2 regions of the Streptomyces sp. NPDC030143 genome follow, and region 2 is predicted to be linked to the other one. Evidence: riboswitches for the same ligand, from Rfam matches in the RefSeq annotation. Region 2 holds a riboswitch; the other holds the start of a gene.

Region 1 (14,949 bases), on a different contig from region 2:
CTGTCCGCCCGTGGAACCGCCGCCCGAGGAGGACGAGTCGCCCGAACCGCACGCCACCAGCACCAGCGGCGAGAGCGCCGGCAGGGCGACGGCGGGGGCGAGACGCACCGGCTCGAGGACCCGCTTCATGAGATCCCGCTCCGAGATCGATGAGGACACCTGAGCACGGAACTCGGCCAAGCGCGTCCGGGACTTCCCTGGGCCCGCCCTGTACCCCGCCTGTCCGACGGGCAAAGGGAGCCTCAAGAGACCCCGGCGGCCTGACGGTTCGCACCGAGGCACGCTGGGCGTCCTGGTACTGCGCCGGTACGGCTCCGTGACGGGGTGGGCCGGCGCGCACGGGCCCTCACCCTCGGTCAGAACAGGCGGACCCGGGCCAGCTGACGGGACTGGGCCACCAGTCGGTCCTCGCTGTCCCACACCTCGGCGTCCTCCTCCAGGAAGCCGCCCGCGAGGTTGCGCGTGGTGATGGCGACGCGCACCGGGCCGGGAGCCGGACGGCAGCGGACGTGGACGGTCAGTTCGACCGTCGGGACCCAGCCGGCGATCCCCAGGTCGAAGGCGGTGGGCGGCAGGGCGTCCACGGCGAGCAGCAGGGAGAGCGGGTCGGCGTCGCGGCCGTCGGCCAGGCCGAACCAGGCACGCATCTCGCCCCTGCCGGAGGGCTCTCCGAGGGCCCAGCCGACGGTCGAGGGGTCCAGCTTGAGCATCAGCCGCTGGGCGATGGGCTGCTGGTCGGCGTCGGGGGCGGGGCCGTCCCCGGGGCCGAGGCACTGGCCGACCGGCGGGATGGCCGGGGGCTTGGCGGAGGTGCGGACGTCGTCGGGGAGGGCGTCGAGGTCGCCGTAGGAGGCGAGGACGCGGATCCGCTCGACCTCGCGGCCCTCGTCGTCGTACTGGAAGAGGGAGGCCTGCCCGGTGGAGAGGGTGCGGCCGGCGCGGACCGTCTCGCTGCGGATCAGCGCCGGGCCGGGGCGTGAGGCGCTGAGGTAGTGCCCGGTGACGGTGAAGGGGTCCGGATGCGGCAGGGTGTCCGCCAGCGCGCGCCCGAGGACGGCGAGCAGATAGCCGCCGTTGACGGCGCCGAAGACCGTCCAGCCGGCCGAGAGATCCGCGGCGTGGACGCCGGGCTCGCGCCGGGTGACCGCCGTGTCGCGGTCGAACTCGCTGTCGCCGAGGGCGGCGGGGGCGGTGACTGCTGCTTCTGGCATGCCTGAACGGTACAACAGCTAACTACTAAGCGGTAGCTTTTTGACGACGGGGAGCATGCCCCGCACGGGCACGTCAGGTGAAGAGAGGGCAATTTCCAGGTAAGTGTCCGTTCTCGTGCGTCAACCCGAGCGGGTCGTCCGCCCTCTCCAGGGACATGAGCCTCACCGGGACCCCGTTCCTCTACACCCTGATCGCGCTGTCCGCCGTCGCCCTCGCCCTGCCGCTGCTGCTGTGGTCGCGGCTGCGCGGGCCCCGGGCGGCGCGGGCCGCGGCTCGGGTGCTGATGCTGATGTTCGCCCAGGGCACCGCGGTCGCCCTGGTCTTCGTCCTGGTCAACAACGCCAACAACCTGTACGACACCTGGGGCGACCTGCTCGGCACCGGCAGCCATGTGCAGCAGGCCGCCGCCCTGGGCGCCGACGGCACCGGCGGCATCGCCCTGCAGCGGCTGCCGCGCGTCCGGCAGACGTTCACCCCGGCCGACGGCCCGGGCATGCGCGCGGCCGGCGGGGTGCGCGTCACCCAGCTCCAGGGCCGCGTCTCCGGCGTGAACGCCGAGGTCTACGTATGGCTGCCCCCGCAGTACGACGAACCCGCCTACCGACACCGGGCCTTCCCGGTCGTGGAGCTGCTGCCGGGCTACCCCGGCTCGGCGAAGTCGTGGTTCGCGACGCTGCGCGTGCACGAACAGCTGCTGCCGCTGATGCGCGCGGGCAAGGTCGCGCCGTTCATCCTGGTGGCGCCGCGCACGACGCTGCTGCCCGGAGTCGACACCGGCTGCGCCAACGTCCCGGGCACCGTCGACGCCGACTCCTGGCTCAGCGTCGACGTGCCGAAGATGGTCCGGGACAACTTCCGCGCCCAGGCGGCCCCCAAGGGCTGGGCGGTCGCCGGTTACTCGGCCGGGGCGCACTGCGCGGTCAAACTCGCCGTCGCCCACCCCGACCGATACGAGGCCGCGGTGAGCCTGTCCGGCTACAACGACCCGATGGGCGAGCCCAACTCCCTGGCCGCCCAGAACCCCGTCCTGCGCCGCGCCAACAACCCCTACCTGCTGCTGCGCCGCGCGGCCACCCCGCCCGCGGTCGCCCTCTACGTCTCCGGCCAGCCGGGGGACGGCTACGAGGCCGGGGTCGCCCTCCAGCGCGAGGCGAAGGCCCCGACCGTCGTGCACGTCGTCTACATCCCGAAGAGCGCCGGCGGCCACACCGCCGCCCTGTGGCGGCCGCAGGTGGTGACCGTCTTCCGCTGGCTCACCGCGCAGTTGGGACAGCTGCCCGTCACCCGCGCGGGCGCCGCTACTCCTCCCGCACGGTCGAGCGACGGTTCCACGCACGCGGCGCTCGCCAGTGGAACCGCATCGCAAGCAGCCGCAGCACGAAGGCGGTGACCGCGGCCGTGCCGCTGGCCAGCGGGGTCAGGGCGTCGAAGCGGATGCAGAGCACCACCATCGTCGCGCCGACGATCGCCGGGACCGCGTACAGGTCGCGGTCCCAGCGCAGCAGCGAGGGCACCTCGTTGGCGAGGACGTCGCGCAGCACACCTCCGCCGACGGCGGTGGCCAGGCCGAGGGCCGCCGAGGCGGTGAGGCCCAGGCCGTGGTCGTATGCCTTCGTGGTGCCCGTGACGCAGAACAGGCCGAGGCCGGCCGCGTCGAAGACGTTCACCCCGACCTGGATGCGCTCCACGTGCGGGTGGAGGAAGAAGACGAGCAGGGCGGCGAGCAGCGGGGTGAGGAAGTACCCCAGGTCCGTGAAGGCCGCGGGCGGCACCGCCCCGATGATCACGTCCCGGAAGATCCCCCCGCCCAGGGCGGTGACCTCGGCGAGGACGGCGATGCCGAAGACGTCGAAGTTCTTGCGGACGGCCAGCAGCGCGCCGGAGATGGCGAAGACGAAGATGCCGATCAAGTCGAGGGTGTGCTGAACGGAGGGGGTGAAGAGTTGATGGAGCACCCTTCCATTCTCGCCCAGCACGAAGCCCCCGCCTTACATTGCAAGGCGGGGGCTCGCTACGGCTCACTTCTCCTGGGAGGGGGCGTCCTTGGAGGGCGCTTCCTTGGAGGGCGCCTCAGAGGACGCGGCATCCGGCGACGGCGCGTCCGGGGCGGGCTGCGCCTCCGTCGAGGGTGCCGCCTCGGCGGGAGCCTGCGGAGAGGAGTCCTCGGAAGGGCCGGTCTCCGGGGACGTGCCCTCGGCGGAGTCGCTCCCCTCGGACGAGCCCTCGGCCGAGGCCGTCTCCGGGGCGGCGTCGGTGCCGGCCGGCTCCGCGCTCGCCTCCTGCGTCAGCGAGGCCACCGCCGCCGACGTCTCCGCCGACTCCGCGAGCACCTCGTCGGCCACCAGCTCCGCCGCCTCCTTCGCCGCGGTCAGCAGGACGGTGTCCTGCGGAGCCTGGTCCTCGAAGTTCTCCGGGTGGTGGCAGGCGACCTGCTGGCCCGGCCGCAGCTCGACGAGGTTCGGCTCGGTGGTCCGGCAGATGTCCGTCGCCTTCCAGCACCGGGTGTGGAACCGGCAGCCGCTCGGCGGGGAGATCGGCGAGGGCACGTCGCCCTTGAGCAGGATGCGCTCGCTCTTGGCGTTCTTGCGCCGCGGGTCCGGGATCGGCACCGCCGACATCAGCGCCTTGGTGTACGGGTGCATCGGAGAGCGGTAGAGCTGGTCGCGGTCGGCCAGCTCGACGATCTTGCCGAGGTACATCACCGCGATCCGGTCCGAGACGTGCCGGACGACCGAGAGGTCGTGCGCGATGATCACGTACGTCAGGCCGAGCTCCTCCTGGAGGTCGTCCAGCAGGTTCACCACCTGCGCCTGGATCGACACGTCCAGCGCGGACACCGGCTCGTCCGCCACGACCAGCTTCGGGTTGAGCGCGAGCGCGCGGGCGATGCCGATGCGCTGGCGCTGACCGCCGGAGAACTCGTGCGGGTAGCGGTTGTAGTGCTCGGGGTTGAGACCCACGACCGACAGCAGCCGCTGCACTTCCTTCTTGATGCCGCCCTCGGGCTCGACGCCCTGGAGCTTGAAGGGAGCGCCGATGATCGTGCCGATGGTGTGGCGCGGGTTCAGCGAGGAGTACGGGTCCTGGAAGATCATCTGCACGTCGCGGCGGAGCGGACGCATGCCCGCGACACCGAGGTGCGTGATGTCCTTCCCCTGGAACTCGACCGTGCCGCCGGTCGGTTCGAGCAGCCGGGTGATCAGCCGGCCCATCGTGGACTTGCCGCAGCCGGACTCCCCCACGACGCCGAGCGTCTCACCGGAGCGGACCTCGAAGTCGAGGCCGTCGACGGCGTGCACCGCGCCGACCTGCCGCTGGAGCAGGCCCTTCTTGATCGGGAAGTGCTTCTGCAGGCCGGTGACCTTCAGCAGCACCTCGCCGTCGGCGCGGGTCCGGTCAGCCTGCGCGGGAATCGTCACCGCTTTCTCGTCACTCACAGCTTCGGCGCAATCTCTTCGGTCCAGATACGCTCCCGCTGCTCCGTGCTCATGTGGCAGGCGGCCCAGTGCCGGCTGCCGACCTCGGCCAGCTCCGGGCGGACCGTGCGGGTGACGTCGTCCTTCGGGATGTCCGCGTACGGGCAGCGCGGGTTGAAGGCGCAGCCGGACGGCAGGTTGATCAGGGAGGGCGGGGAGCCCTTGACCGGGATCAGGCGCTCCTGCTGCTCGCGGTCCAGGCGCGGCATCGAACCGAGCAGACCCCAGGTGTAGGGGTGGCGGGGCTCGTAGAACACCTTCTCGGCCGGGCCGCGCTCCACACAGCGGCCGCCGTACATCACCAGGATGTCGTCGGCGAGTTCGGCGACGACGCCCAGATCGTGGGTGATGACGATGACCGCGGAGCCGAACTCCTTCTGCAGGTCCCGGATCAGGTCGAGGATCTGCGCCTGGACGGTGACGTCCAGGGCGGTCGTCGGCTCGTCCGCGATGAGCAGCTCGGGGTTGTTGACCAGCGACATCGCGATCATCGCGCGCTGGCGCATACCGCCGGAGAACTCGTGCGGATAGCTGTCGACGCGCTTGTCCGGCTGCGGGATGCCCACCCGGTCGAGCATCTCGACCGCGCGCCGCTTGGCGGTCTTCTTGTCGACGTCGTGGTGGATCCGGTAGGCCTCCACGATCTGCTGGCCGATCGTGTAGTACGGGTGCAGCGCCGACAGCGGGTCCTGGAAGATCATCGCCATCTGACGCCCGCGCAGCTTGCGGACGTGGTCCGGGTCGGCGGACAGCAGTTCCGTGCCGTCCAGCCAGATCTCGCCGGAGATCTGCGCCTTGCGCTTGCCGTACTGGCCGGCGGTGTGCAGGCCCATGATGCCGAGCGAGGTCACCGACTTGCCGGAGCCCGACTCGCCCACGATGCCGAGGGTCTTGCCCTTCTCCAGCTGGAAGCTGAGCCCGTCGACGGACTTGACCAGGCCGTCGTCGGTCGGGAAGTGCACCTTCAGATCGCGCACTTCGAGGAAGGAACTCGGGGCCGGCGAACCGCTCGTGGGCTCGCCCACGGCCGCTCCGCTCTTGCTGAGGTCGGTCATGTGAGCCTCACTCGGGGGTCGATCACGGCGTACAGGATGTCCACCACGAGGTTGGCGACGAGCACCGCGAGGGAGGTGATCAGGGTGACGCCCACGATGATGGGCAGGTCCTGGTTGCGGATGGCATCGAGCACGGCCCGGCCCAGGCCGGGCAGGTTGAACGTGGACTCGGTGAGGATCGCGCCGCCGATGAGGGCGCCGAGGTCCATGCCGAGCATGGTCAGGATGGGCGTCATCGTGGAGCGCATGGCGTGCTTGCCGATGACGGTCTGTTCCTTCAGCCCCTTGGCGCGGGCGGTGCGGATGTAGTCCTCGCCGAGGATCTCCAGCATGGTGGCGCGGGTGATCCGGGCGTACATCGCGGCGTAGAGGAACGCGAGCGTGATCCAGGGCAGGATCATGCCGCCGAACCAGCCGCCGAAGCTGTCCTCCAGCGGCACGTACTGGGCGTCGATCCAGTTCAGCCCGTAGGCGAAGATCGCGAGGCTCAGCATGCCGGTGAAGTAGATGGGCAGGGAGACACCCGCCAGGGCGACCACCATCGCACCGCGGTCCCACAGGGTGCCCCGCTTGAGGGCGGAGAGCACACCGGCGGCGACGCCGAGGAGCAGCCACAGCACGGCGGCGCCGAGCGCGAGACCCAGGGTCACCGGGAAGCGGTCGGTCAGCACCGGCCAGACGGCCTGCTCACTGCGGAAGGAGTAGCCGAAGCACGGCGCGGAGCAGTGGATGGTGTCCCCGCCGCCCGAGTAGGTGCGGCCGGCGAAGATGCCCTTGAAGAACTCCCAGACCTGGGCGTAGATCGGGTCGCCCAGCCCCAGCTTCTCGCGCACGCCCTCGACGGCGGCAGGGTCGGCCTGCTTGCCCACGAAGCTCAAGGCGATGTCGACGCCCGCCCACTTCGGGACGAGGAAGAAGATGCCGAAGACCACCATGATGATGACCACGAGCATCACTGCGGCGGCGAACAACCGCCTGATGAGGTAAGCGAGCACAGCTCTCGGCCCGCCGCGGAGGCGGGCCACCGGTGGGGTACCTCCCACGCCTTCTGGGCGGTGGGGGACTTCCGGTGGCCCGCGCTCACGCCGCGCCGGCCTTCACCTGCCTTTCGTGCCGTACGGCGGGTGTGCCGGTTTACTTCTGCGGGTTCTTCAGGCCGAGGTTGACGAAGTCGTACTGACCGCTGTAGCCGTCGGTCGTGTAGACGTTCGCCAGGTTGTCCGACCGCCAGTTGATGAACTTCTCGAAGACGAAGGGCAGGTAGTACGCGCCCTCCATCACCTTGTGGTTGATGTCCGTGGCGATCTTGGCCTTGCCGGCGTCGTCCAGGGTGTTGACGTACGAGTCGAACAGGCCGTCGATCGTCTTGTCGTTGATGAGCGCGTAGTTGTTGTTACCGCTCTCCTGGATGTACTTGCTGTTCCACAGCGGCAGACCGTAGCCCTGGACGGACGGGAAGTCCGGGCCCCAGCCCATGATGATGATGCCGTAGCCCTTCTTCTTCACGTTCGAGGGGCTGCCGATGATGCCGGAGGTCTGCGAGCCGTCGTACTGGTCGATCTCGGCGGTGATGCCGATCTTCTTCAGCGACGCCTGGAGGGACTGGGCGGTGGCCACCTCGACGGGCTTGTTGTTGCGGACCGCGATGGTGGTCTTGAAGCCGTTCGGCTGGCCGCAGGCCTTCAGCGCTTCCTTGGCCTTGGCGACGTTGCCGTTCTTGTTGGCGCCGGCGAGCTCGTACGGGTCGTACTTCTGGCCCTCGGAGCCCGGGACGGACGGCGGCAGCATGTTGGTGCCGATGTCACCGCCGGCGATGGGGCCGCCGCGCGCGGTCTGCAGCGAGACGTGGTCGGCGCCGTAGATGACGGCCTTGCGGCACTCGATGTTGTTGAACGGCGCAACGCTCTGCGGGAAGACCGCGTAGCGGATGTAGCCGGAGACCGGGTTGTCCAGGTTGGCCTTGTGCTGCTTCAGGGCGGTGGTGCGGCCCTGCGGCGACATGCCGGTCTGGTTGAGGTCCAGGTCCAGGTCACCGTTGAGCAGACGCTGGTCCAGCTGGTTGGCGTCCGAGAAGAACTGGATGGTGATCTTGTCCGGGTAGGCCTTGCGGACCGGGTCCGAGGCCTGCTTCCAGGCGGTGTTGCGGACCAGCGTCAGGTCCTTGCCCGGGTTGTAGGACTGGAACTTGTACGGACCCGAGGAGAACGGGTGCAGCTGGTACTTGGCCTTGGTGTCCTTGTCCTGGCGGACCGGCGAGGCCGAGATCAGGCCCAGCATCTCCTCGAAGTCCGAGTTGGCCTTCGGGAGCTTGAAGACGATGGTCTTGTCGTCCGGCGTCTCGATCGCCTTCAGACCCAGCTTGTCCGGGGCGGTGTCCTTGTACGGGCCCTTGTACTCGCCCTTGGGGTCGAGCACGTCCTTCAGGTACGTCGGACCGCCGGACAGCACGTCCTGCGCCCACACGCGCTCGATGCCGTACTTCACGTCCTTGGACGTGATCGGCTTGCCGTCCTCCCAGGTGATGCCGTCACGCAGGGTGTACGTGTAGGTCTTGCCGTCGTCGGTGACCTTGGCGAGCCCGGTGGCGAGGTCCGGGGTGAGCTCGGCGCCGACCGCGCCCGGCTCCGTCTTGTTCGTGACGAGCTGGCGGCTGTAGTAGCGCGCGAAGTTCCACATCATGCCGTAGTAGCCGCGCGTGGTGTCCCAGGAGTCGGCGTCCTGGGCGGCACCGAACTTCAGCGTGCCGCCCTTCTTGGCCTGGGAGGCCTGGGCGACCTTGTTGTTCGCGGCGTCGAAGCCGGCGGCACCGGTCTTCGAGCCGTTGTCGCCGTCGTCTCCACCGCCGCCGCACGCCGCCGTGGTCAGCAGCGCGGCGACCGCGGCAGCAGCGGCCAACGCCTGCTTGCGCCGCCCTGAGGTGCGTTGGGTAGTCACGATCTCGGATCCTCCGGATTAGATGAGAGACCCCGTGCTGGTGCCACGGGAGGCTTGGGTACGGCAGTTCAGCGGGAGCCCTTCGGGTCCAGCGCGTCACGCACGCCGTCGCCGAAGAGGTTGAAGGCAAGAACGGTGATGAAGATCGCCACGCCCGGAACCACCATGTACATGGGGTCCGACTCGTAGTAGTCGATCGCGCTCGAGAGCATCTGCCCCCAGGAGGCCGTGGGCGGTTTGACGCCCACGCCCAGGAAGCTGAGCGCCGCCTCGGTGAGGATGTTGGTGGGGATCATCATCGTCGTGTACACGACGATGGGGGCGACGAGGTTCGGCAGCAGTTCCTTGAACAGGATGTACAGCCGTCCGGCGCCCAGGGATCGGGCGGCCTCGACGTACTCGCGCTCACGCAGCGAGAGCGTCTGCCCGCGCACCACGCGTCCGATGTAGGGCCAGCCGAAGAAGCCGATGACCAGGATCATCACGAAGACGCGCACGCCCGTGCCGGTCAGTCCCAGCATCTCGTTCGGCATGACGGAGACCAGCGCGATGATGAACAGCAGCTGCGGGAAGGCCAGCAGGCCGTCCATGACCCGGCTGATGAGGGAGTCCACCCAGCCGCCGAAGAAGCCGGCGAGGATGCCCAGCACGGTCCCGAGGATCACGGCGACCACGGCCGACATGAAGCCGACCAGCAGGGAGATCCGGGCGCCGTAGAGGATGCGGGCGAAGATGTCGCGGCCGTTGACCGGCTCGACGCCCAGCAGGTGGTCGCCGCTGACGCCGCCCAGGGAGCCCGTGGGCGTGCCGAAGAGCGGGTCGATCAGGTCCTCGTGGTACTCGTTCGGGTCCTGCCCGACCAGACCGGTGATCACCGGGGCGAGCAGGGCGATCAGGATGAGCGCGAGCACCACGATGCCGCCCGTCAGGGCGAGCTTGTCCCGCTTGAGGCGCTCCCAGGCGATCCGGCCGAGGGAACGACCCTGTACGGCCTTGGCGCCGCTGGTCGCGACCGCCGCTTCCTCGGCCGCGCTCGGGGCCGCTTCCGCGGTCGGCTCGTGCAATGGTGCCGTCATCTGGCAGGGACCCCTCTCAACCGGCGGTAGCCGGCCCGCACTTGCCGCTGTAGCGGCGTGATCAGTCCGTCGTACACAGGGGCGAAGCACCCCTGGAGCGGGAGTCTTCAACGCTTTGGCGATCTGTTGCCAGACTTGGCAGTGAAAGGATGCGTAAACGTGATGCGGTCAGATGGGTTCCGTTATCCGGACGTTGGGTAACGACCGTCGGACAGCGACTAATTGAACGAAACGGACGAGAAGCGGACCAACCGCACCTCTCTACGCGCGCAGAACTCCGCCGCCGCACAGGGGAATCGCCGGATCCACCAAGGCCACAACGGTCAGTAACGGCCCGCCGGGGGGTAGCCGTAGCCGGCGGCGGGGGCCTGGGCGGGGGCGGCCGGGGCGTGCGCGTCCCGGTCGTAGAAGGGGCGGGCGTGGGCGCGCATCCACATCACGACCGGGTCGTGGTCGTCGGTCATGGCGACCGTGGACACCGGCAGTCCGTCGGGCACCGCGCCGATCGACTGCTGCATCATCGCCCGTACCGCGTCCACGGCCGCCGGGGAGGTGTCGTACAGGTCGAGCCCGAGGGCGAGGTAGGGCGCGCCGAGGGCCGGCTGCACCCAGGCGCGGCGCAGGGAGCGCAGGGCGGGGGTGCGGTGGGCGTTCTGCGCGAGGAGGGCGTAGAACTGCGGGACCTCGATGGCGGGTTCGGACAGCCGCAGCGGGCCGGCCGGCTGCCGGTCCAGGCCCGTCGCGATGCGCCGCAGGTCCGGCCAGGGGATGCCGACGCCGCCGCCCGGGGCGTGCGGGTTCAGCCAGAGGCCGAAGTGGTCCGGGTACAGCATGCGCGCCGCGTCCAGACCGTCGACCACCTCGTAGGACCGGTTCCAGCCGCTGGCGGAGAGCTCCTGGGCGGAGGTGACGCAGGGGGCGTAGCCGTGGCCCTCGACCTCCATCGCGCCGTACTGGGCGTCCGGGGATCCGGCCTGGCCGTGCCAGAGCAGCATCCACACCTGGCCGGTGGAGGGGGTGGCGAGCGCGCGCAGCAGCGCCTCGTAAGCGTCGTAGCGCCCGGGCGTGACCTGGCGCAGCATGTGCTCGACCTGCCCGGCCGCGATGCCGCTGGCGCTCACCTGTACCGCCCCTTCGATTGGTTGCCCCGCGTGTGCACACCAGCTTAGGTGGCTCTGCCGACAACCGGCGCCCACCGAGGGGCGGGTTGTTCGTCGGCGGCGGGGGCGTCGGCTGATCGCTGCGAGGTACATCCGGTGCGCGCGCTTCCGTCCGGCACGCCGAGAGCACGCACCGGACACCGCGGGCACCGCACAGGACTTCGGAAACCCCCTAGTCGGCCCTGGTGTAGAAGGGGCGCACGCGTTCCTTCATCCAGCGGGCGACCGGGTCGTCCGTGACGTCGAGCAGCACCAGGTTGACGGGCCAGGGGGCCGGGGCCGTGCCGAGGGCCCTGCCCAGGGCCTCCAGGGGCACGGCGCGCAGGTCGCCCTCCCACGGGGACACCTCCACGCCGACGAACATCACCGGGTCGGCCGTCTCGACGGCGGCGAGGCAGCGGCGGGCCGTGCGGACGACGCCGGTCGCCTCGAACTCGGCCGAGGCCGCGGAGAGGAAGGCCACCGGGTCGTCCTGCCAGTCGGGCTCGAACAGGCGGACCCGGCCACCGCTCGCGAGGCCGTCCAGCGGGGTGCGGCCCTGCCGGCACAGCTCGGCGACGGCGGCGGGCGGCAGCGGGATGCCGACCACGCCGTCGGGGTTGACCGCGATGCCGACCTGCGGCGGCAGGCCCCGCGCGAACTCCACGGCCGGCGCGACGGTGTACGACATGTGCGGACCGGCGACCTGGCGCAGCTGTTCCTCGGAGCTGAAGACGGGCACGTAGGCCTGGCCGTCGATCTCCAGCGAGGGCAGGTCGAGGGCGCCGCTGTGCGGGCCGCCCCCGCTGGGCAGCGGGACCCACACGAAGCTGCGCCCCAGCACCTCCACGATCCGCCCGCCGGCTCCCGGCACGCCGAGGGAGGCGGAGAGCACCTCCTCCAGCTCGTTGCCGGGCCATCCGCCGTGCGGATGGGGGTGCGTCTGTCCGGGAAAACCCGCGGAGAAGTCCGCCGGGAGGTCTGCCGGGGGGAAGTCCATCTGTCTGCCTGCCACCTGCTGGGGTCCACTCGTGTGGCTGAAAGGCTAACGGGTGACGGGCGGAGGGCGGCCGTGATCGCCGTACCCCTTCCGGCCGCGCCCCGCTCCCTCGGGGGCCTTGCACCGTGCCCGCCTGGGCCGCGCGGCCCGGTGCCGCACGTCGCAGGGCGCCGGGCCGCGCGCCTGATCGGGCGCTCATGGTGCAAGGACCCCTCAGCCGGTGAACCCGATGCGGCGCAGGGTGTCCGCCGCCGGGCGGTCCAGGAGGACGGCCGATCCGCAGCCCTGGGGCAGACGGCCCTTCTCCACGGCGTGCAGGAGGCGGGCGGCGGCGCGGCGGTGGCGGAGGAAGGCGTAGCGGGAGACGCCCCGGCCGCGTGCGCGCTGGCCCTCCAGGGCGGTGTCCGGGGTGACGTCGAGCAGCACCAGGTGGAGGGTGCCGCCGCGGCGGCGGGCCGCACGGGCGATCCAGGCGCGGACCCAGGCCTGCGTACCGCAGTCGTGCACGACGACGCCCCGGTCGCCGCGCAGGGCGCGCCGCAGGCCTGCGAAGTGGGCGAGGCGGACGAGGGGCCGGTAGAGGGCGTAGGGCAGGAAGCGGGGCATGCGGGCGGCCCACCGGTCGCGGGTGTCCTGGGAGTCGATGCGCACCCCCCGGACCGCACGCCTCATGAGCGTGGACTTGCCGCTGCCGGGCAGGCCGGTGACCACGACCAGGTCGCGGGGCCCGAAGAGAAGTCCGTGCGGGCTGCGGCCGGCGCGGTCGCGCAGGTCGCGGACGACGGGCGCGGGCCGCGCACCGCACGCCTCCCGGCCCGGAGCCTGCGGCTGTCCGGGCAGCGCGAGCGCCGAGGTGGTCGCGTATGCCGTGGTCCTGTTCACCGTGATCGTCCTCCCCTGGGGTCAGACAAGTCTTCTCCCCATCGAACGTAAAGAGAAGGTAATGCGCGGTGTTGTACGTTTTGGTGCGGGAACGGCCACAACCCGGTCACAGATGCCATCTGCCGCGACCGGGCGGGGCGTGCGATGATGACGGCGCCAACTGCATACCGGCCGTTTGAATCCGCGCGGGAGAGTTCCCAGCAGCAGCGTCGCTGGGGCGCCGAAGGAGCAAGTCCCTCCCTTGAATCTCTCAGGCACCGTTACCGCGCGGGCGAGGCACATCTGAAAAGCGGGCCGCCGTGACGGCGGTCCCACCCAAGGTGCAAGCCGTGACTCCCCTCCGGGCGATCACGGCGAACCTCTCAGGTTCCGATGACAGATGGGGAGGAACGCCCTCGCCCTCGCCCACGCTCGAACGAGCTCGCGCGGGAGGTGCCCCATCGCCTTGGGAGACGACCGTCCGATGAGCAGTACCGCACTCCGCCGCACCGCGCTCGATGCCCTGCATCGCACGCTCGGCGCGACCATGACCGACTTCGCCGGCTGGGACATGCCCCTGCGCTACGGCTCCGAGCGCGACGAGCACAACGCCGTCCGCACGAAGGCCGGCCTCTTCGACCTCTCGCACATGGGCGAGATCACCGTCACCGGCCCGGACGCGGCCGGCCTGCTGAACTTCGCCCTGGTCGGGAACATCGCGTCCGTCGGCGTCGGACGCGCCCGCTACACGATGATCTGCCAGGCCGACGGCGGCATCCTGGACGACCTGATCGTCTACCGGCTCGCCGAGACCGAGTACATGGTCGTGGCCAACGCCTCCAACGCCCAGGTCGTCCTGGACGCCCTCGTGGAGCGTTCGGCCGGCTTCCGGGCGCAGGTGCGCGACGACCGGGACGCGTACGCCCTGATCGCCGTCCAGGGGCCGGAGTCACCGGGGATCGTGAAGGCCCTCACCGACGCCGATCTCGACGGTCTGAAGTACTACGCGGGCCTGCCCGGCACGGTCGCCGGCGTCCCCGCGCTGATCGCCCGCACCGGCTACACCGGCGAGGACGGCTTCGAGCTGTTCGTCGATCCGGAGCACGCCGTGGAGCTGTGGCAGGCGCTGACCGAGGCCGGCGAGGGCGTCGGTCTCATCCCCTGCGGTCTGTCCTGCCGGGACACGCTCCGCCTGGAGGCGGGCATGCCGCTGTACGGGCACGAGCTGACCTCCGGGCTGACGCCCTTCGACGCCGGCCTCGGCCGCGTGGTGAAGTTCGACAAGGAGGGCGACTTCGTCGGCCGCGAGGCCCTCACCGCGGCCGCCGCCCGCGCCGAGACCGCTCCGCCGCGCGTCCTGGTCGGCCTGGTCGCCGAGGGCCGGCGCGTCCCGCGCGCGGGGTACGCCGTCGTCGCGGAGGGCGCGGTGATCGGCGAGGTCACCTCCGGGGCCCCCTCCCCCACGCTGGGCCGGCCGATCGCGATGGCGTACGTCGACGCCGCCCACGCGGCACCGGGCACGCCGGGTGTCGGCGTGGACATCCGGGGCAGTCACGAGCCGTACGAGGTCGTGGCGCTGCCCTTCTACAAGCGCACGAAGTAGAGACTGGCCAGGGACCGACCCGGGTCCGGCGGCGGTCCGGATGCGTGACCCTGCACACATCCGCGCTGCTCTCGTGCGTTTTCCGCAGTCCCCCCTTCATCAGCACTCCCCCGCGTACAGGAGAATTCAGGCCATGAGCAACCCCCAGCAGCTGCGCTACAGCAAGGAGCACGAGTGGCTGTCGGGCGCCGACAACGGCGTCTCGACGGTCGGCATCACCGAGCACGCCGCCAACGCGCTCGGCGACGTCGTCTTCGTCCAGCTCCCGCAGGTCGGTGACACGGTGGCCGCGGGCGAGACCTGCGGCGAGCTGGAGTCGACCAAGTCGGTCAGCGACCTGTACTCCCCGGTGTCCGGCGAGGTCACCGAGGTCAACGAGGACGTCGTCAACGACCCGTCGCTGGTGAACTCCGCCCCCTTCGAGGGCGGCTGGCTGTTCAAGGTACGCGTGGCGGAGGAGCCGGCCGACCTGCTCTCCGCCGACGAGTACACCGCCTTTTCCGCCGGCTGAGGAGTCGTACACCTGATGTCCGCACTGAACACGCCCCTGCACGAGCTCGACCCGGAGGTCGCCGCCGCGGTCGACGCCGAGC
Region 2 (14,949 bases):
CCGCCGCCCCCGCGTCCACACGGGCTGACCGGCCACCGGCAGCACGCCGTCCTGCCCGGCGAGGGCGTCGGCGAGGATCGTCCCGCCCGCGCCGGACCGCGCCGAGCAGCGAACGACCGTGCGGACCGGCGACGCGATCTCCCAGTCCGTGCGGGAGGCCTCCGACCTGCCCGGACGGCACACGGGGGCCCGCGTGGCCCTATCGTGACCGGCATGCAGTCCTACACCATCGGCCAGGCCGCGCGGCTGCTCGGCGTGAGCCCGGACACCGCGCGCCGCTGGGCGGACGCGGGCCGGGTGGCCACCCACCGCGACGACACCGGACGACGCCTCATCGACGGCAGGGACCTCGCCGCGTTCTCCGTCGAACTCGCCGGGTCCGGCGGCGCCGAGGAGGGCCCGCCCCACACCTCGGTCCGCAACGCCTTCCCCGGCATCGTCACCGCGATCAAGCTCGGCGACGTCGCCGCCCAGGTGGAGATCCAGGCCGGCCCGCACCGCCTCGTCTCCCTGCTGACCCGGGAGGCCGTCGAGGAGCTGGGCCTCGAGGTGGGGATGGAGGCGACGGCCCGTGTGAAGTCGACGAACGTGCACATCGACCGCGCCTGATCCCTGCGCCGGCCCATCCTCCTCCCCCGGTGGGGCGACGGCCGAGGCGGTGCGGACCGTCACCTGCCCGGACCGGACGGCCCCGAGCACTACGGTGGGTCGCCATGACCCTGAGCATCCGCAACCAGTTGCACGGCACCGTCACCGCCGTCACCACCGGCGAGGCCATGGCCACCGTCACGATCCGGCTGACCGGCGGGCAGGACCTCACCGCGGCGATCACCCGGGAGGCGGCCGACGACCTCGCCCTGGCCGCGGGCTCCGCCGTCCGCGCCCTGGTGAAGTCGACGGAGGTCTCCCTCGCCACAGCCCGCGTCGAGGGTCTCTCCGTACGCAACCAGCTTCCGGGCACGGTCACCGAGGTCAGGACGGGCGGCGCCATGGCCGCCGTCAAGGTGTCCGTCCAGGACGCGGAACTGACCACCGTGATCACCGCGGACGCCGTCACCGACCTCGCCCTCGCACCCGGCTCCGCCGTCGTCGCCCTGATCAAGTCGACCGACGTCGCACTCGCCACGCCGTGACACGCCGAGGGGCTCCCGGCCCTGACCCGGCCGGGAGCCCCTCACACGCTTCGCTCAGTCCTCGTACGCGTCCAGCGGCGGGCACGAGCAGACCAGGTTGCGGTCGCCGAAGGCCTGGTCGATGCGGCGCACCGGCGGCCAGTACTTGTCGGCGGCGGACACCCCGGCCGGGAAGACGGCCTCCTCGCGCGTGTACGCGTGCTCCCACGCGCCACCGAGCGCGGCGGCGGTGTGCGGGGCGTGGCGCAGCGGGTTGTCCTCGGCGGGCCACTCCCCGGCGCCGACCTTCTCGATCTCCGCACGGATCGCGATCATCGCCTCGCAGAACCGGTCGAGCTCGGTCAGGTCCTCGGACTCGGTCGGTTCGATCATCAGCGTCCCGGCCACCGGGAACGACATCGTCGGCGCGTGGAACCCGTAGTCGATGAGCCGCTTGGCGACGTCGTCGACGGTGACGCCGGTCGCCTTGGTCAGCGGACGCAGGTCGATGATGCACTCGTGCGCGACCAGACCACCGGGACCGGTGTACAGCACCGGGTAGTGCGGCTCGAGGCGCTTGGCGACGTAGTTGGCACTGAGCACCGCCACCTGCGTGGCCCGCTTCAGCCCCTCACCGCCCATGAGACGCACGTAGGCCCAGGAGATCGGCAGGATGCCCGCCGAGCCCCACGGCGCCGCGGAGATCGGCCCCACACCGGTCTCCGGCCCGGCGGCCGGCTGCAACGGGTGGTTCGGAAGGTACGGCGCCAGGTGCGAGCGCACGGCCACCGGACCGACGCCGGGACCGCCGCCGCCGTGCGGGATGCAGAACGTCTTGTGCAGGTTCAGGTGGGAGACGTCGCCGCCGAAGTGCCCCGGCTTGGCGAGCCCGACCAGCGCGTTGAGGTTTGCGCCGTCGACGTAGACCTGCCCGCCGGCCTCGTGCACCTGCGCGCAGATGTCGGCGACGTGTTCCTCGAACACCCCGTGCGTCGACGGGTAGGTGATCATCAGCACCGACAGCTCGTCCCGGTGCTTGTCGATCTTCGCCCGCAGGTCCTCGACGTCGATCTCGCCGTCCTCGGCGGTGTTCACCACGACGACCCTCATACCGGCCATGACGGCGCTGGCGGCGTTGGTCCCGTGCGCGGACGACGGGATCAGACACACCGTGCGCTGCTCGTCCCCGTTGGCCCGGTGGTATCCGCGGACCGCCAGCAGCCCGGCCAGCTCGCCCTGCGACCCGGCGTTGGGCTGGAGGGACACCGTGTCGTACCCGGTGACCTCGGCGAGGCGTTCCTCCAGCTCGCGGATGAGCGTGAGGTAGCCCTGCGCCTGCTCGGCGGGCGCGAAGGGGTGCAGCTGCCCGAACTCGGGCCAGGTGACCGGCTCCATCTCGGTGGTCGCGTTGAGCTTCATGGTGCAGGAGCCCAGCGGGATCATGCCGCGGTCCAGCGCGTAGTCACGGTCGGCGAGCCGACGCAGGTAGCGCAGCATCGCGGTCTCGGAGCGGTGCTGGTGGAAGACGGGGTGGGCGAGGATGTCGTCGGTGCGCAGCAGCCCGTCCGGCAGCGTGTCCTCGGCGACCGCGTCCAGCGCCTCGACGTCCCCGTCGACCCCGAAGGCGCCCCAGACGGCGGCGACCTGGGCGCGCCCGGTGGTCTCGTCGCAGGCGATCGACACATGGTCGGCGTCGACGAGGTGCAGGTTGACGCCGTTGCCGCGCGCCGCGGCCACGACGTCGGCGGCCCTGCCGGGCACGCGAACGGTCAGCGTGTCGAAGAAGGAGCCGGTGACGACCTCGGCTCCCCCGGCCGTGAGCCCCGCCGCGAGGACGGTCGCGTACCGGTGGGTGCGCCGGGCGATCGTCCGCAGCCCCTCGGGCCCGTGGTAGACGGCGTACATGCCGGCCATGACGGCGAGCAGCACCTGCGCCGTGCAGATGTTGCTGGTCGCCTTCTCCCGCCGGATGTGCTGCTCCCGCGTCTGGAGCGCGAGCCGGTAGGCCTTGTTGCCGTCGGCGTCCACGGACACGCCGACCAGCCGCCCGGGCAGGCTGCGCGCGAACTTCTCGTGGACGGCCATGTAGCCGGCGTGCGGTCCGCCGAAGCCCATCGGCACACCGAACCGCTGGGTCGTCCCGACGGCGATGTCCGCCCCGAGCTCACCGGGCGACTTCAGCAGCGTCAGCGCCAGCAGATCGGCGGCGACGGTCACCAGCGCCCCCAGCGCGTGCGCCTGCTCGACGACCGGCCGTATGTCGCGGACGGCACCGGAGGCGCCCGGGTACTGGATCAGCACGCCGTTGATCTCCCGCGCGGCGATCTCGGCCGGGATGCCCTCGCTGAGGTCGGCGACGACCACCTCGACACCGGTCGGCTCGGCACGGGTCCCGATCACGGCGATCGTCTGCGGCAGCACGTCCGCGTCGATCAGGAAGAGACCCTTCTTGTTCTTCCCCATGCGCCGGGACAGCGCCATCGCCTCGGCGGCGGCCGTGCCCTCGTCGAGCAGCGAGGCACCGGAGGTCGGCAGCCCGGTGAGGTCGGCGACCATCGTCTGGAAGTTCAGCAGCGCCTCGAGCCGCCCCTGGGAGATCTCCGGCTGGTACGGCGTGTAGGCCGTGTACCAGGCGGGGTTCTCCATGACGTTGCGCAGGATGACGGGCGGGGTGAACGTCCCGTAGTAGCCGAGGCCGATCATCGAGTCGAGCACCTGGTTGCCGTCGGCCAGCGCCCGCAGCTCGGCCAGCACCGCGGCCTCGGTCCGCGCGCCCGGCAGGTCCAGCGCGTCGGCGTTCTTGATCACGTCCGGGACCGCGGCGGCGGTCAGCTCGTCCAGCGAGCCGTACCCGACCTGCGCGAGCATCTTGGCCCGCGCCTCCTGGTCGGGCCCGATGTGGCGCTGCTCGAACGGGATTCCCTGCTCGAGCTCGGAGAGCGGAATGCGATGGGCGGTCATTTGCGGAGGCCTCCTGGTCTGACACGACCTTCGAGGGGCACCACGGCGCGGGTACCCGGACGGCCTCCCCCTCTGTCATCTCAACCTGAGAGCTTCACCGGCCGCCCACGGGCGCCCGGCTTTCACCGTCGGTGAGAGCGGAAGCCGTCGACACCCGCCCTGCTTTCCAGAGTGACCTCGTCCGTGCGGTACGTGAGCCTGAGAGATTCCGGGGAGGATTTGCTCCTTCGGCGCCTCCGGAGATCTCCGGAGGACTCTCCCGCACGGGGTCAGCAGCCTTTGCCAGACTACCAGCGAGGTCAATGATGCCGACTTCGAGTGGCCGCTCGTCCCGATGTGCTCTTTTGTAGTGCTTACGGATGATGTGCGACCACCTGGAGGGCACGTGCAGACCGAGATCGACCCGCGCAACCTGATCGGCCGCAAGGCGTTCGACCGCAACGGCACCAAGATCGGCACGATCGACGAGGTCTACCTCGACGACGCGACCGGGGTACCGGAGTGGGCGGCCATACGGACCGGTCTGTTCTCGCGGGACGCCTTCGTCCCTCTGGAGCCCAGCGAGCTGGTGGAGGGCACCCTGCGCGTCCCCTTCGACCGGGCCCTGATCAAGGACGCCCCGGACTTCGGGGTGGGCCGGCACCTCTCCCCGGAGCAGGAACTCCAGCTCTACCACCACTACGGCCTCGACGTGTCCTCTCCTCCGTCGGTCCCGGACCACGACTTCGGCAGGCTGGCCGGCACCGACGAGAGCTGAGCCGACACCGACACCGGCACCGGCCCCGCGCGCCCCGGCCGGCACAGAACCGCACGAGCCGCACCCCCACACCGTCCGCACGCCCTTCGGCCCGACGGGTGAACCGCCCGGCCCTCCCCTCCCTCCCCACCGCTTCGCGGCCCCCCAGACCCCGCCACCGGCTCACCTCGCCCCCGCCGGCCCCCTTCGCCCCTCACCCGCCGACACCCCGTCGGCCGCGCTCGACACCCCCTGTGCGGGTTCCTCCCCCTCTCCCCGCCGCACCAACGGCAACGGTTCCGCCGGCTCCAGATCCGGGTCGTCGACGCGGAAGGTCCGCACTCTGCCCGGCTCGGAGTCGGGCGTCTCGAACCGCACGGTCACCCGGCCCAGCCCGCTGCCCTGCACCCACCCGTGCCCCAGCTCGGCATGCCGCACGTCGTGCCCCGGACGCCACCGCTGCTCGGCCGGTACCGGCTCCTCGGGAGCCCGCTCCTGCACAACCTCCTCCTCGGGCCCCTCCGCCCGTTCCTCGGCCGCCTGCGCGAACAGGTCCTCCTGCGTGAAGTCCGCCAGACCGCTGACCCCCACACCGAGCAACCGCACCCCGCCCGTCGTGTCCACGGAGTCCAGCAGCCGCGCCGCCGCCTCCCGCACCACCGCCGGATCGTCCGTCGGCCCGCGCAGCGTCTCGGACCGGGTCAGCGTCGAGAAGTCGTAGCGCCGCACCTTCAGCACGATGGTCCGCCCCGACAGCCCCGCCCCCCGCAGCCTGCGCACACACCGATCCGCCAGCCGCTGCACCTCCAGCTCCACCCGCACCCGGTCATGGATGTCCACGTCGTACGTGTCCTCGACCGACACCGACTTGGCCTCCCGCTCCGCGACCACGGGCCGGTCGTCGCGGGCCAGCGCCATGGCGTACAGCGCGTGTCCGTGCGCCTTGCCCAGCAGCCGGACGAGCTCGTCCTCACCGGCCTCGGCGAGTTCGTCGACCGTGGTGATGCCCACCCGTCTCAGATGGTCGCCGGTCGCCGGACCGACCCCGGGCAGGGTCCGCACCGGCATCGGCCCCAGGAGCGCCCGCTCGGTCCCCGGCTCGATCAACACCAGCCCGTCCGGCTTGGCCTGCTCGGAGGCGATCTTCGCGAGCATCTTCGAGGCGGCCAGCCCCACCGACCCGGTGAGCCCGGTGACGGCCCGGATGTCCGCGCGCAGCCGCGAGCCGGCCAGCCGCGCCGACGCGCTGTCCCAGGCCGCGCCCCCGGCCTCCAGGTCCACGAAGGCCTCGTCCAGGCTCAGCGGCTCCACCAACGGCGACAGCGCCCGCAGCAGCCCCATGACCTGATCGCTGATCGACCGGTAGAACCCGCCGCGCGGGACGAGGTAGGCGGCGTTCGGCGCCAGCCGGCGCGCCTGGGCCATCGGCATCGCCGAGTGCACCCCGAAGACCCTCGCCTCGTACGAGGCGGTCGCCACCACGCCCCGGGGCCCCAGGCCGCCCACGACCACCGCTTTCCCGCGCAGACTCGGCTTGGACGCCTGCTCCGCCTGGGCGAAGAAGGCATCCATGTCGAGATGCAGGATCGTGGGCGCGTTTCTCACATCTCCGATGCTGCACCACGCCACTGACAATGACGTCACACAGCCCACCCGCCGCCCGGCGGACCCTCACCCCGCCCCGGGCGGGGCCGGCCTCAGACCGCCCGGTTGCGCCTTCGCGCCAGCTCGTCCGACGGGTTGTGGCCGACGAGCGTCTCGCCGGTGTCCACACGCTCCCCGTGCAACTGCGACAGCGCGCTCTCCACGTCCCGCCACACCACGCCGACCGCGATCCCGAAGATGCCCTGACCGCCCTGGAGCAGCGCGTGGACCTCGTCCGGCGAGGTGCACTCGTAGACCGTGGCGCCGTCGCTCATCAGCGTCATGCGCTCCAGGTCCCGGAACCCGCGCTCCCGCAGATGCTGGACGGCGGTGCGGATGTTCTGCAGTGACACGCCCGTGTCGAGGAACCGCTTGACGATCTTCAGGACGACGACGTCCCGGAAGCTGTACAGGCGTTGCGTGCCGGACCCGTACGCGGGCCGCACGCTCGGCTCGACGAGCCCGGTGCGCGCCCAGTAGTCCAACTGCCGGTAGGTGATGCCGGCGGCCGCACAGGCCGTCGGACCGCGGTAGCCGATCTGCTCGGAAGCCATGGACGTCGCCCCTCCGCTGCTGGGCACGGCCGCCGGTCGCTGGGGGACGTGATCGGCCGCGCCGCCGTGAGGGGGGTACCCCCCGCTCGAGCGGAGCCGAGAGCTCGGGGAAGGGTACGGACCGCTCACCCCGACACCGAGTCCGGGGGCGCCCCCAGCCGTACCGTCGCCGCTGCTTCCCACGCCGACCTCCGTCCTTGACCTGCCTTCTCGACGGTAGGCAGTCACCAGGGGTGCGTCAACGATCGCCACACTCGCCACGCCGAGTGATAATCACCCTAAGAGTGGTTTCCCGCACCCCACCGCGGGGAAAGGCTAGCCGAATGCCCTCAGCGGAGGCCGCAGGACGCTCTCACTCGCCGTTGGCAATTGCCTGCAAGGGGCGCGGTGGCGGCGGGCCGGGCCGGCCGGGAGCACAGTCCTTGCGCACCTACTGGTTGCTGGTCCCGAAGTCCTCCGGCGAGATCTGGTCGAGGAACTCGCGGAACTTCTCCACCTCGTCCTCCTGCTCGTCGGGAATGGCGATCCCCGCGTCGTCCAGCACGGTGTCGCTGCCGTAGATCGGCGTCCCGGTGCGCAGGGCCAGCGCTATGGCGTCGGACGGGCGGGCGCTGACCTCCACCCCGCTGGCGAAGACCAGCTCCGCGTAGAAGACGCCCTCACGCAGGTCCGTGATGCGCACTTCCGTGAGCTCCTGGCCGACGGCCTCCAGCACGTCCTTGAACAGGTCGTGGGTCAGCGGCCGCGCGGGGGCCATGCCCTGCTGGGCGAAGGCGATGGCCGTCGCCTCCCCCGGTCCGATCCAGATGGGGAGGTAGCGGTCGCCTCCCACTTCACGCAGCAGCACGATCGGTTGGTTGGAGGGCATCTCGACCCGGACACCTACGACATCGAGCTCGTTCACACAGCAACCCTAGGCCGTGCTCGGGACGTTTGGGTAGTCGGGCCGGGAACGGGTGACCGATCCGGCCGCCCGAGGCCACCGGCGCTTCAGGGCAGCCGCACCCCGAGCGCGGTCTGCACCAGCGCCGCGTGCAGCCGGACGGTGAGCCCGGCGAGCTCCTTCGTCCGGGCCTCGGCGTGGGCCCTGGTCTGCGGGTTGCGATGCCGTCTGAGCGGGGCGACCACCTGGTCCACCAGCCCGGCCTCACGATCGGCCGCGGCCTTCATCACCCGCAGGTGCCGGGGCTCGATCCCGAACCGCCCCAGCTCGGCGATCAACGAGGCGACCGTGGCCGCCTCGGCGTCGTAGACCCCGCCCTCCAGCGGCACGAGGAGTCCGTACGACTCCCACTCCTCGAGTTCCCGCTCCCCGATACCGGCCGCCGCCAGCAGCTCGGCCCGTCCGATCCGGGCTGCGGTGGGCACCTCGGACGGCTCCGGGATCGCCTCCCCGTCCCGCTGACGCCCCACCGTCGGCAGCGGCACGGCCTCGCCGCGCTCCATGGCGTCCAGGTGTTCCCGGATCACCTTGAGCGGCAGATAGTGGTCCCGCTGCATTCGCAGTACGTGGCCGAGACGCTCGACGTCACGGGCGCTGAACTTGCGGTACCCCGAGGGCGTCCGCTGCGGCTCGACGAGCCCCTCCGACTCCAGGAAACGGATCTTGGAGATGGTGACCTCGGGAAACTCGTCGCGCAGCACGTTCAGCACCGTGCCGATGCTCATCAGGCCACCGTCCGCGGCGGCGGTGCCGTGTCCGGCACCGCCCCTCGGTGTTCGAAGCATGGGCCTTCCCTGGGGGTCCCCCCGGACGGAGTCCGGAGGGTCAGTAGCCTCGCTGGCTCGCGTAGAAGACCAGCCGGTACTTGCCGATCTGCACCTCGTCACCGTTCGACAGGGGAACCTCGTCGATCCGCTCCCGGTTGACGTAGGTGCCGTTCAGACTGCCGACGTCCGCCACCGTGAACGAGCCGTCGGGACGACGCCGGAACTCCACGTGCCGACGCGAGACGGTCACGTCGTCCAGGAAGATGTCGCTCTGCGGGTGACGCCCGGCCGTGGTCAGGTCGCCGTCCAGCAGGAAGCGGCTACCCGAGTTGGGCCCCCGGCGCACGACCAGCAGCGCCGAACCGAGCGGCAGCGCGTCCACCGCGGCCTGCGCCTCGGGAGACAGCGACGGCAACTGCGTCTGACCGGTGGCCTCGGAGTCGTAGGCCTCGAGACCGGAGATCGAGATCGTGGAAGTCGTCTCCGACGCGCGCTCCGGCGTCACACCGGGGCGCAGCGGAGCACCGCAGTTGGAGCAGAAGCGGCTGTTCTCCGCGTTGCGGTTACCGCACCTCGTACACACCAGGGCCGACATAGGGGAAAACCCTCCACCCGTACTTGAGGTTGACGGTTGGCCGAAACCTATGCCGCCGGACTGGGCAGGGTCAACAGACGCCGCGCCCTGACCTCCGGAAATGTCCCCGCCCGGACCACCCACCTGGTCCCGGAACAGCGGCCGCTGACCCTCTGCATCGGGCTGTGCGCGATGACGGGCGGTCGCGTTGTCGCTGCCCTCTCGCGCGCTCTTGCCGAACAACTTCGCAAACAACTTCACGGGCGATTCCCCTTGACCGAAACAGACCCGCCCGTGGGGCAGGACGAACCCTGACTGAATACACCGGCCGACCCGGACACCTTCACAACGTCCGTATCCACCAGACAGTTTCCACCACGCACCACCCGATCGGTGCGCCGACCCCCCGCAACCTCATGCCCCTGCCGGATGACCCCCATGCACCGCCGGTTCACTGGGAGGACGACCGAGCGTAGTCAGGCTGCTTCGCCACTCGCAAGGCGTCCACGACGATCTTGGTCGATCGCTGGACGGTCACGGTGGCCTGCTCCTTCTCGAGAGTCTGCACCACGCCCCCCGGGATGTTCAGCGCCGGTTCCAGGTCCTCCGGCTTGCCGATGACCTTGAAACGATAGGGCGCGTTGATCTTGTTCCCGTCGACGCTCACGCGCCTGTCGGATTCCGTGAGATACGTCCCCGCGACGACCCGTACGCCGTTCACCTGGATCGCCTCCGCGCCGGCCGCGCGCAGCTCCTGGATCGCGTCGAGCAGCATGTCCGCCTCGACCGTCCCCTTCGTGTCGTCGATGGTCAACGTGATGCCGGGCCCCTCGGCCGCCACCGTGCCCGCCAGGACGCCGAGTTGCTTCTCCTTCTCGGCCGTCTGCCTGCGGGCCTCCTCGGCCTGGTCGGAGCTGTTCTCCAGCTCCTGCTGCTGCTTCTCGAGTCCCTGCTTCTCGTCCTCAAGACGCTGACTGCGGGCGTCGAGTTCATCGAGAATGCGCACAAGATCTTCCTGACGTGCCCCGCGCAGGGCGTTGCCACTGTCGCTGTTGGAGGCGACCTGCACGGCCAGACCGAAACCCAGCCCGAACAGCAGCAGAGCGACGATCAGTTGGGCACGGGTGACCCGCGGCGGCCACAGTCCCTTCACCAACCGCTGCCGCCCGGTCAGCGCCTCCTCGTCCCCCTCGGCGGACCCGGCGTCCGGCGCCTCGGCCACCGGCACCTCCTCGGGCAGCTCCCTGCGCAGCCGGTTGGCGGTCGTCTCGTCCTGGTTGCTCATCTGCCTCACGCCCGGAAGACGTGCCGGCGGATCGCCGCGGCGTTGGAGAAGATCCGGATGCCGAGGACGACCACGACACCCGTGGACAGCTGCGAGCCGACCCCCAACTCGTCCCCCAGGAACACGATCAGGGCCGCCACGACCACGTTCGACAGGAACGACACCACGAAGACCTTGTCGTCGAAGATCCCGTCGAGCATGGCGCGCAGCCCGCCGAAGACCGCGTCCAGCGCCGCCACGACGGCGATCGGCAGATACGGCACGACGGCCGCCGGAACCTCGGGCCGGACCAACAGGCCGGCCACGACTCCCACGACGAGGCCCAGTACGGCGATCACGATGCGTCCTTCTCAGTTCTCGGCTGTGCTGTACGTACGATCACACTCGGTGCGGCGGGCAGCCGCAGGTCGTCCTCCGCGGAGATGGCGGTGCGGATTCCGAAGTTCTCCTGCAGGGCGTGCAGGTACAGCCCGTCGGCGCTGTCCTGGAACCGGGTGCCGAGGTTCCTTCCGTCCCCCACCGCGAGCACGGTGTACGGCGGCACCAGCGGCCTGTTGTCGACCAGTATCGCGTCGCCGGCGGCCCTGATCGCCGACAGCGCCGTCAGCCGCTGCCCGTTGATGGAGACGGCCTCCGCACCCGAGGCCCACAGTCCGTTGACCACCCGCTGCAGGTCACGGTCCCGCACCCGCCCGGTGTCCGAGAACCCGGACGTCTCGCGCGGGTCGCCGTTGCCTCCCGTGGTGGCTTCCTTGGCGTCGTCCACGACCAGTTTCACGCCGGGCCCGCGCACCTCGACGGCGCCCGACAGGATCCCCATCAGCTCCGCCTGCTCACCGCCGCCGCTCGACTTGAGCGCCGCCCGCTGCCGGGCGCTCACGTCGTGGCGCAGCTCGTCCACGGCGCTTTCGAGCTTGTCCGCCGCCTCCGTCTCGCGGTCGATGCGGTCGATCAGCTCCTCGCGCTCCTTGGCGACGACCGGTGCCGCGACCCGCGCCTGCGCCGCCCCCACGGTCACGACGAGGGCCGCGAGGACCAGGCCGGCGGCGAGACCCAGCTTCGCCCGCAGCGTCCTGGGCAGCCCTCCAGCGCCGTCGGCCTTCTTGCGGGCGGCGGCTTCGGCGTAGCCGTCGTCGAGGCTGTGGTCCATGACGTTGGTGAGCAGCGACATGGACGCGTCCGGGCGCGACACGCGCGCGGGTGTGCTCCGAACGGGGGGCTGCTGCGGCATGCCGCACATCGTCGCATGTCGCGGCCACTACCTCCGAATGGCCCCACCGGCGTGCCGGACCGGCCCTGTCGAGGGCACGTGTCCGGCACGCGCGGGGGGGCGTGTTCTCAGCGGCCGGCGCTGTCCACGACCGACGCCCACTCGTCCAGGAGGGCCTGCGCGGAGGCGTCGTCGGGTCCCTCCGCCCACAGATGGGTGACCGCCTCGGCCGGGTCCGGCAGCACCATCACCCAGCGCCCGTCGGTCTCCACCACGCGCACGCCGTCGGTGGTGTCCACGAAGCGGTCTCCGGCCGCCTCGACGACCCGCCGCATCACCAGGCCCTTGACCGCCCAGGGGGTCGCCAGATCCCGCTTGAGGACGTGCGCCCGCGGAATGCGCGCGTCGATCTGGCTCAGCGTGAGCTGGGTGCGGGCAACCAGCCCGATCAGACGCACGAAGGCCGCCGTGCCGTCGAACACGCTGCTGAACTCCGGGACGATGAACCCGCCCTTGCCGTCACCGCCGAAGATGGTCGACTCGTCCCGCCCGACCCGGGTCAGGTCGTCGGGCGAGGTCGTCGTCCACTCGACCTGCGTCCCGTGGTACGCGGCCACCTGCTCGGCGATCCTCGTGGTGGTGACCGGCAGGGCCACCCGCCCGCTGCGCCGCTCGGCGGCGACCAGGTCGAGCATCACCAGCAGGGCCCGGTCGTCCTCGATGATCCGGCCCTTCTCGTCCACCAGGGACAGCCGCTCACCCACCGGGTCGAACCGCACACCGAACGCGGCCCGCGAGGACGCCACTATCTCCCCGAGCCGCACGAGTCCCCGGCGTCGCATGTCGGCCGTCTCGGTCGGCCTGGACTCGTCCAGACCGGGGTTGATCGTCAGCGAGTCCACCCCGAGCTTGCCGAGCAGGCTCGGCAGCACGAGCCCGGCGCTGCCGTTCGAGGCGTCCACCACGACCTTCAGGCCCGACTCGGAGATCCCGGTCGTGTCCACGTTGCGCAGCAGCGACCCCGTGTACGAGTCGAAGACGCTGGCGGGGAAGTGGAGGTCACCGATCTCGCCCGGGAACGCACGCCGGTACTCCTGGCGCGCGAACACCCGGTCCAGCTTGCGCTGACTGCCCTGCGACAGATCGGCGCCCTGGCCGTCGAAGAACATGATGTCGACGGAGTCCGGCACCCCGGGCGAGGTCCGGATCATGATCCCGCCGGCGCTCCCTCGCCCGGTCTGCTGCCGGGCCACGGGCAACGGCACGTTCTCCAGGTCCCGGACGTCGATGGCGCTGGCCTGGAGCGCCGAGATGACCGCCCGCTTCAGCGCGCGGGCACCCCGCGAGTGGTCTCGGGCCGTGGTGACCGTGGACCCCTTCTTGAGGGTGGTCGCGTAGGCGCCGGCGAGACGCACCGCCAGTTCGGGCGTGATCTCGACGTTCAGAATGCCGGACACACCCCGGGCACCGAAGAGATGCGCCTGCCCGCGGGACTCCCAGATCACCGAGGTGTTGACGAACGCGCCGGCCTCGATCGTCTTGAACGGGTAAACCCGCACATTGCCCTGCACGATCGATTCCTCACCGATCAGGCATTCGTCACCGATGACGGCGCCGTCCTCGATGCGGGCCGCCCGCATGATGTCGGTGTTCTTCCCCACGACGCAGCCGCGGAGATTGCTGTGCTGCCCCACGTACACGTTGTCGTGGACAACGGCCTTGTGCAGGAAGGCCCCGCTCTTCACGACCACGTTGGATCCGACGACGGTGTGCTCGCGGATTTCCGCTCCGGCTTCCACCTTCGCGTAGTCGCCGATGTAGAGCGGCCCGCGCAGAACGGCGTCGGGGTGTACTTCGGCGCCTTCGGCCACCCACACCCCGGGCGAGATCTCGAAACCGTCGAGCTCGACGTCGACCTTGCCCTCCAGGACATCGGCCTGGGCCTTCACATAGCTCTCGTGCGTGCCGACGTCCTCCCAGTAGCCCTCGGCGACGTAGCCGTAGATGGGCTTGCCTTCCTTCATCAGCTGTGGGAAGACGTCCCCGGACCAGTCGACGGGCACATCGGCCTCGACGTAGTCGAAGACCTCGGGCTCCATGACGTAGATACCGGTGTTCACCGTGTCGGAGAAGACCTGACCCCAGGTGGGCTTCTCCAGGAACCGCTCGACCTTGCCCTCTTCGTCGACGATCGTGATGCCGAATTCCAGGGGGTTGGGGACCCGAGTCAGGCAGACGGTGACCAGAGCGCCCTTTTCCTTGTGGAAGTCGATCAGCTCGGTGAGGTCGAAGTCGGTGAGCGCATCGCCGGAGATGACGAGGAAAGCGTCGTCCTTCAACGCCTCCTCAGCGTTCTTGACGCTTCCTGCGGTACCGAGTGGCTTCTCCTCGTTGGCATAGCTGAGCTCCATTCCGAGCTCTTCACCGTCACCGAAGTAGTTCTTGACCAGCGAGGCCAGAAACTGCACGGTGACAACGGTCTCGTTGAGCCCATGCCTTTTGAGCAGCCTCAGCACATGCTCCATGATCGGCCGGTTGGCCACCGGCAGGAGCGGCTTGGGCATGCTCGAGGTCATAGGACGAAGGCGCGTGCCTTCGCCTCCGGCCATCACGACGGCCTTCATGTCGGAAGCGTCCTCCTTGAAGAGACGAGGGTCTGGCCGACTTCACCCGTCCAGATTGTCCCGCACTTTGCCCCCGCGGGCCAACGAGCGACCGCTGTATCTGCCAAACGGTGGGTTCAGTCGGCCATGGCGTCCGCACGGACCAGGCGGCGGACTTGTACCACGTAGAGGACTCCTGCCCACCAGTAGAGGGTTGTACCCCATCCTGCGAACGCCCATCCGAAAATGGCAGCGAGTGACGCAAGCCATCCGTTTCCGTCACTGAGCAGGAGAAGGGGAAACGCGTACATGAGGTTGAAGGTGGCCGCCTTCCCGAGGAAGTTCACCTGGGGCGGCGGATAGCCGTGCCGCCTGAGGATGCCCACCATCACCAGCAGTACCAGCTCGCGCGCAAGAAGTGCAGCGGTCAACCACAGCGGCAGAATCTCCCGCCAGGTGAGGCCGACCAGAGTCGAGAGAATATAGAGCCGGTCGGCGGCCGGGTCGAGGAGCCGGCCGAGGCTGCTGATCTGGTTCCAGCGCCGCGCCAGTTTGCCGTC

The links. A riboswitch is a leader RNA that binds a small molecule or an ion and turns the genes downstream of it on or off. The one in region 2 is predicted to bind glycine.
Region 1: it holds a riboswitch for glycine, as region 2 does, so the genes downstream of both, gcvT (glycine cleavage system aminomethyltransferase GcvT) here and gcvP (aminomethyl-transferring glycine dehydrogenase) in region 2, are expected to answer to the same signal.

What each region holds. Positions count from the first base shown of each region.
Region 1 covers NZ_JBVIAY010000016.1:46-14,994, reverse strand. Annotated here, with positions in the region: gene ACZ4YY_RS25255 (thioesterase family protein) at 357-1,211, opposite strand; gene ACZ4YY_RS25250 (alpha/beta hydrolase) at 1,367-2,602, shown strand; gene ACZ4YY_RS25245 (trimeric intracellular cation channel family protein) at 2,511-3,167, opposite strand; gene ACZ4YY_RS25240 (ABC transporter ATP-binding protein) at 3,231-4,649, opposite strand; gene ACZ4YY_RS25235 (ABC transporter ATP-binding protein) at 4,646-5,743, opposite strand; gene ACZ4YY_RS25230 (ABC transporter permease) at 5,740-6,738, opposite strand; gene ACZ4YY_RS25225 (ABC transporter substrate-binding protein) at 6,878-8,677, opposite strand; gene ACZ4YY_RS25220 (ABC transporter permease) at 8,746-9,753, opposite strand; gene ACZ4YY_RS25215 (enhanced serine sensitivity protein SseB C-terminal domain-containing protein) at 10,077-10,874, opposite strand; gene ACZ4YY_RS25210 (enhanced serine sensitivity protein SseB) at 11,086-11,892, opposite strand; gene ACZ4YY_RS25205 (AAA family ATPase) at 12,106-12,774, opposite strand; glycine riboswitch at 12,951-13,050, shown strand; glycine riboswitch at 13,051-13,163, shown strand; gene gcvT (glycine cleavage system aminomethyltransferase GcvT) at 13,238-14,356, shown strand; gene gcvH (glycine cleavage system protein GcvH) at 14,490-14,867, shown strand.
Region 2 covers NZ_JBVIAY010000020.1:389-15,337, reverse strand. Annotated here, with positions in the region: gene ACZ4YY_RS28420 (APC family permease) at 1-28, shown strand, start outside; gene ACZ4YY_RS28415 (TOBE domain-containing protein) at 214-609, shown strand; gene ACZ4YY_RS28410 (TOBE domain-containing protein) at 714-1,133, shown strand; gene gcvP (aminomethyl-transferring glycine dehydrogenase) at 1,188-4,073, opposite strand; glycine riboswitch at 4,250-4,345, opposite strand; gene ACZ4YY_RS28400 (PRC-barrel domain-containing protein) at 4,459-4,830, shown strand; gene ACZ4YY_RS28395 (DNA polymerase IV) at 4,993-6,414, opposite strand; gene ACZ4YY_RS28390 (MerR family transcriptional regulator) at 6,507-7,190, opposite strand; gene ACZ4YY_RS28385 (bifunctional nuclease family protein) at 7,438-7,911, opposite strand; gene ftsR (transcriptional regulator FtsR) at 7,998-8,735, opposite strand; gene ACZ4YY_RS28375 (FHA domain-containing protein) at 8,776-9,660, opposite strand; gene ACZ4YY_RS28370 (DUF881 domain-containing protein) at 9,743-10,576, opposite strand; gene ACZ4YY_RS28365 (small basic family protein) at 10,582-10,914, opposite strand; gene ACZ4YY_RS28360 (DUF881 domain-containing protein) at 10,911-11,816, opposite strand; gene ACZ4YY_RS28355 (sugar phosphate nucleotidyltransferase) at 11,915-14,410, opposite strand; gene ACZ4YY_RS28350 (CDP-alcohol phosphatidyltransferase family protein) at 14,527-14,949, opposite strand, start outside.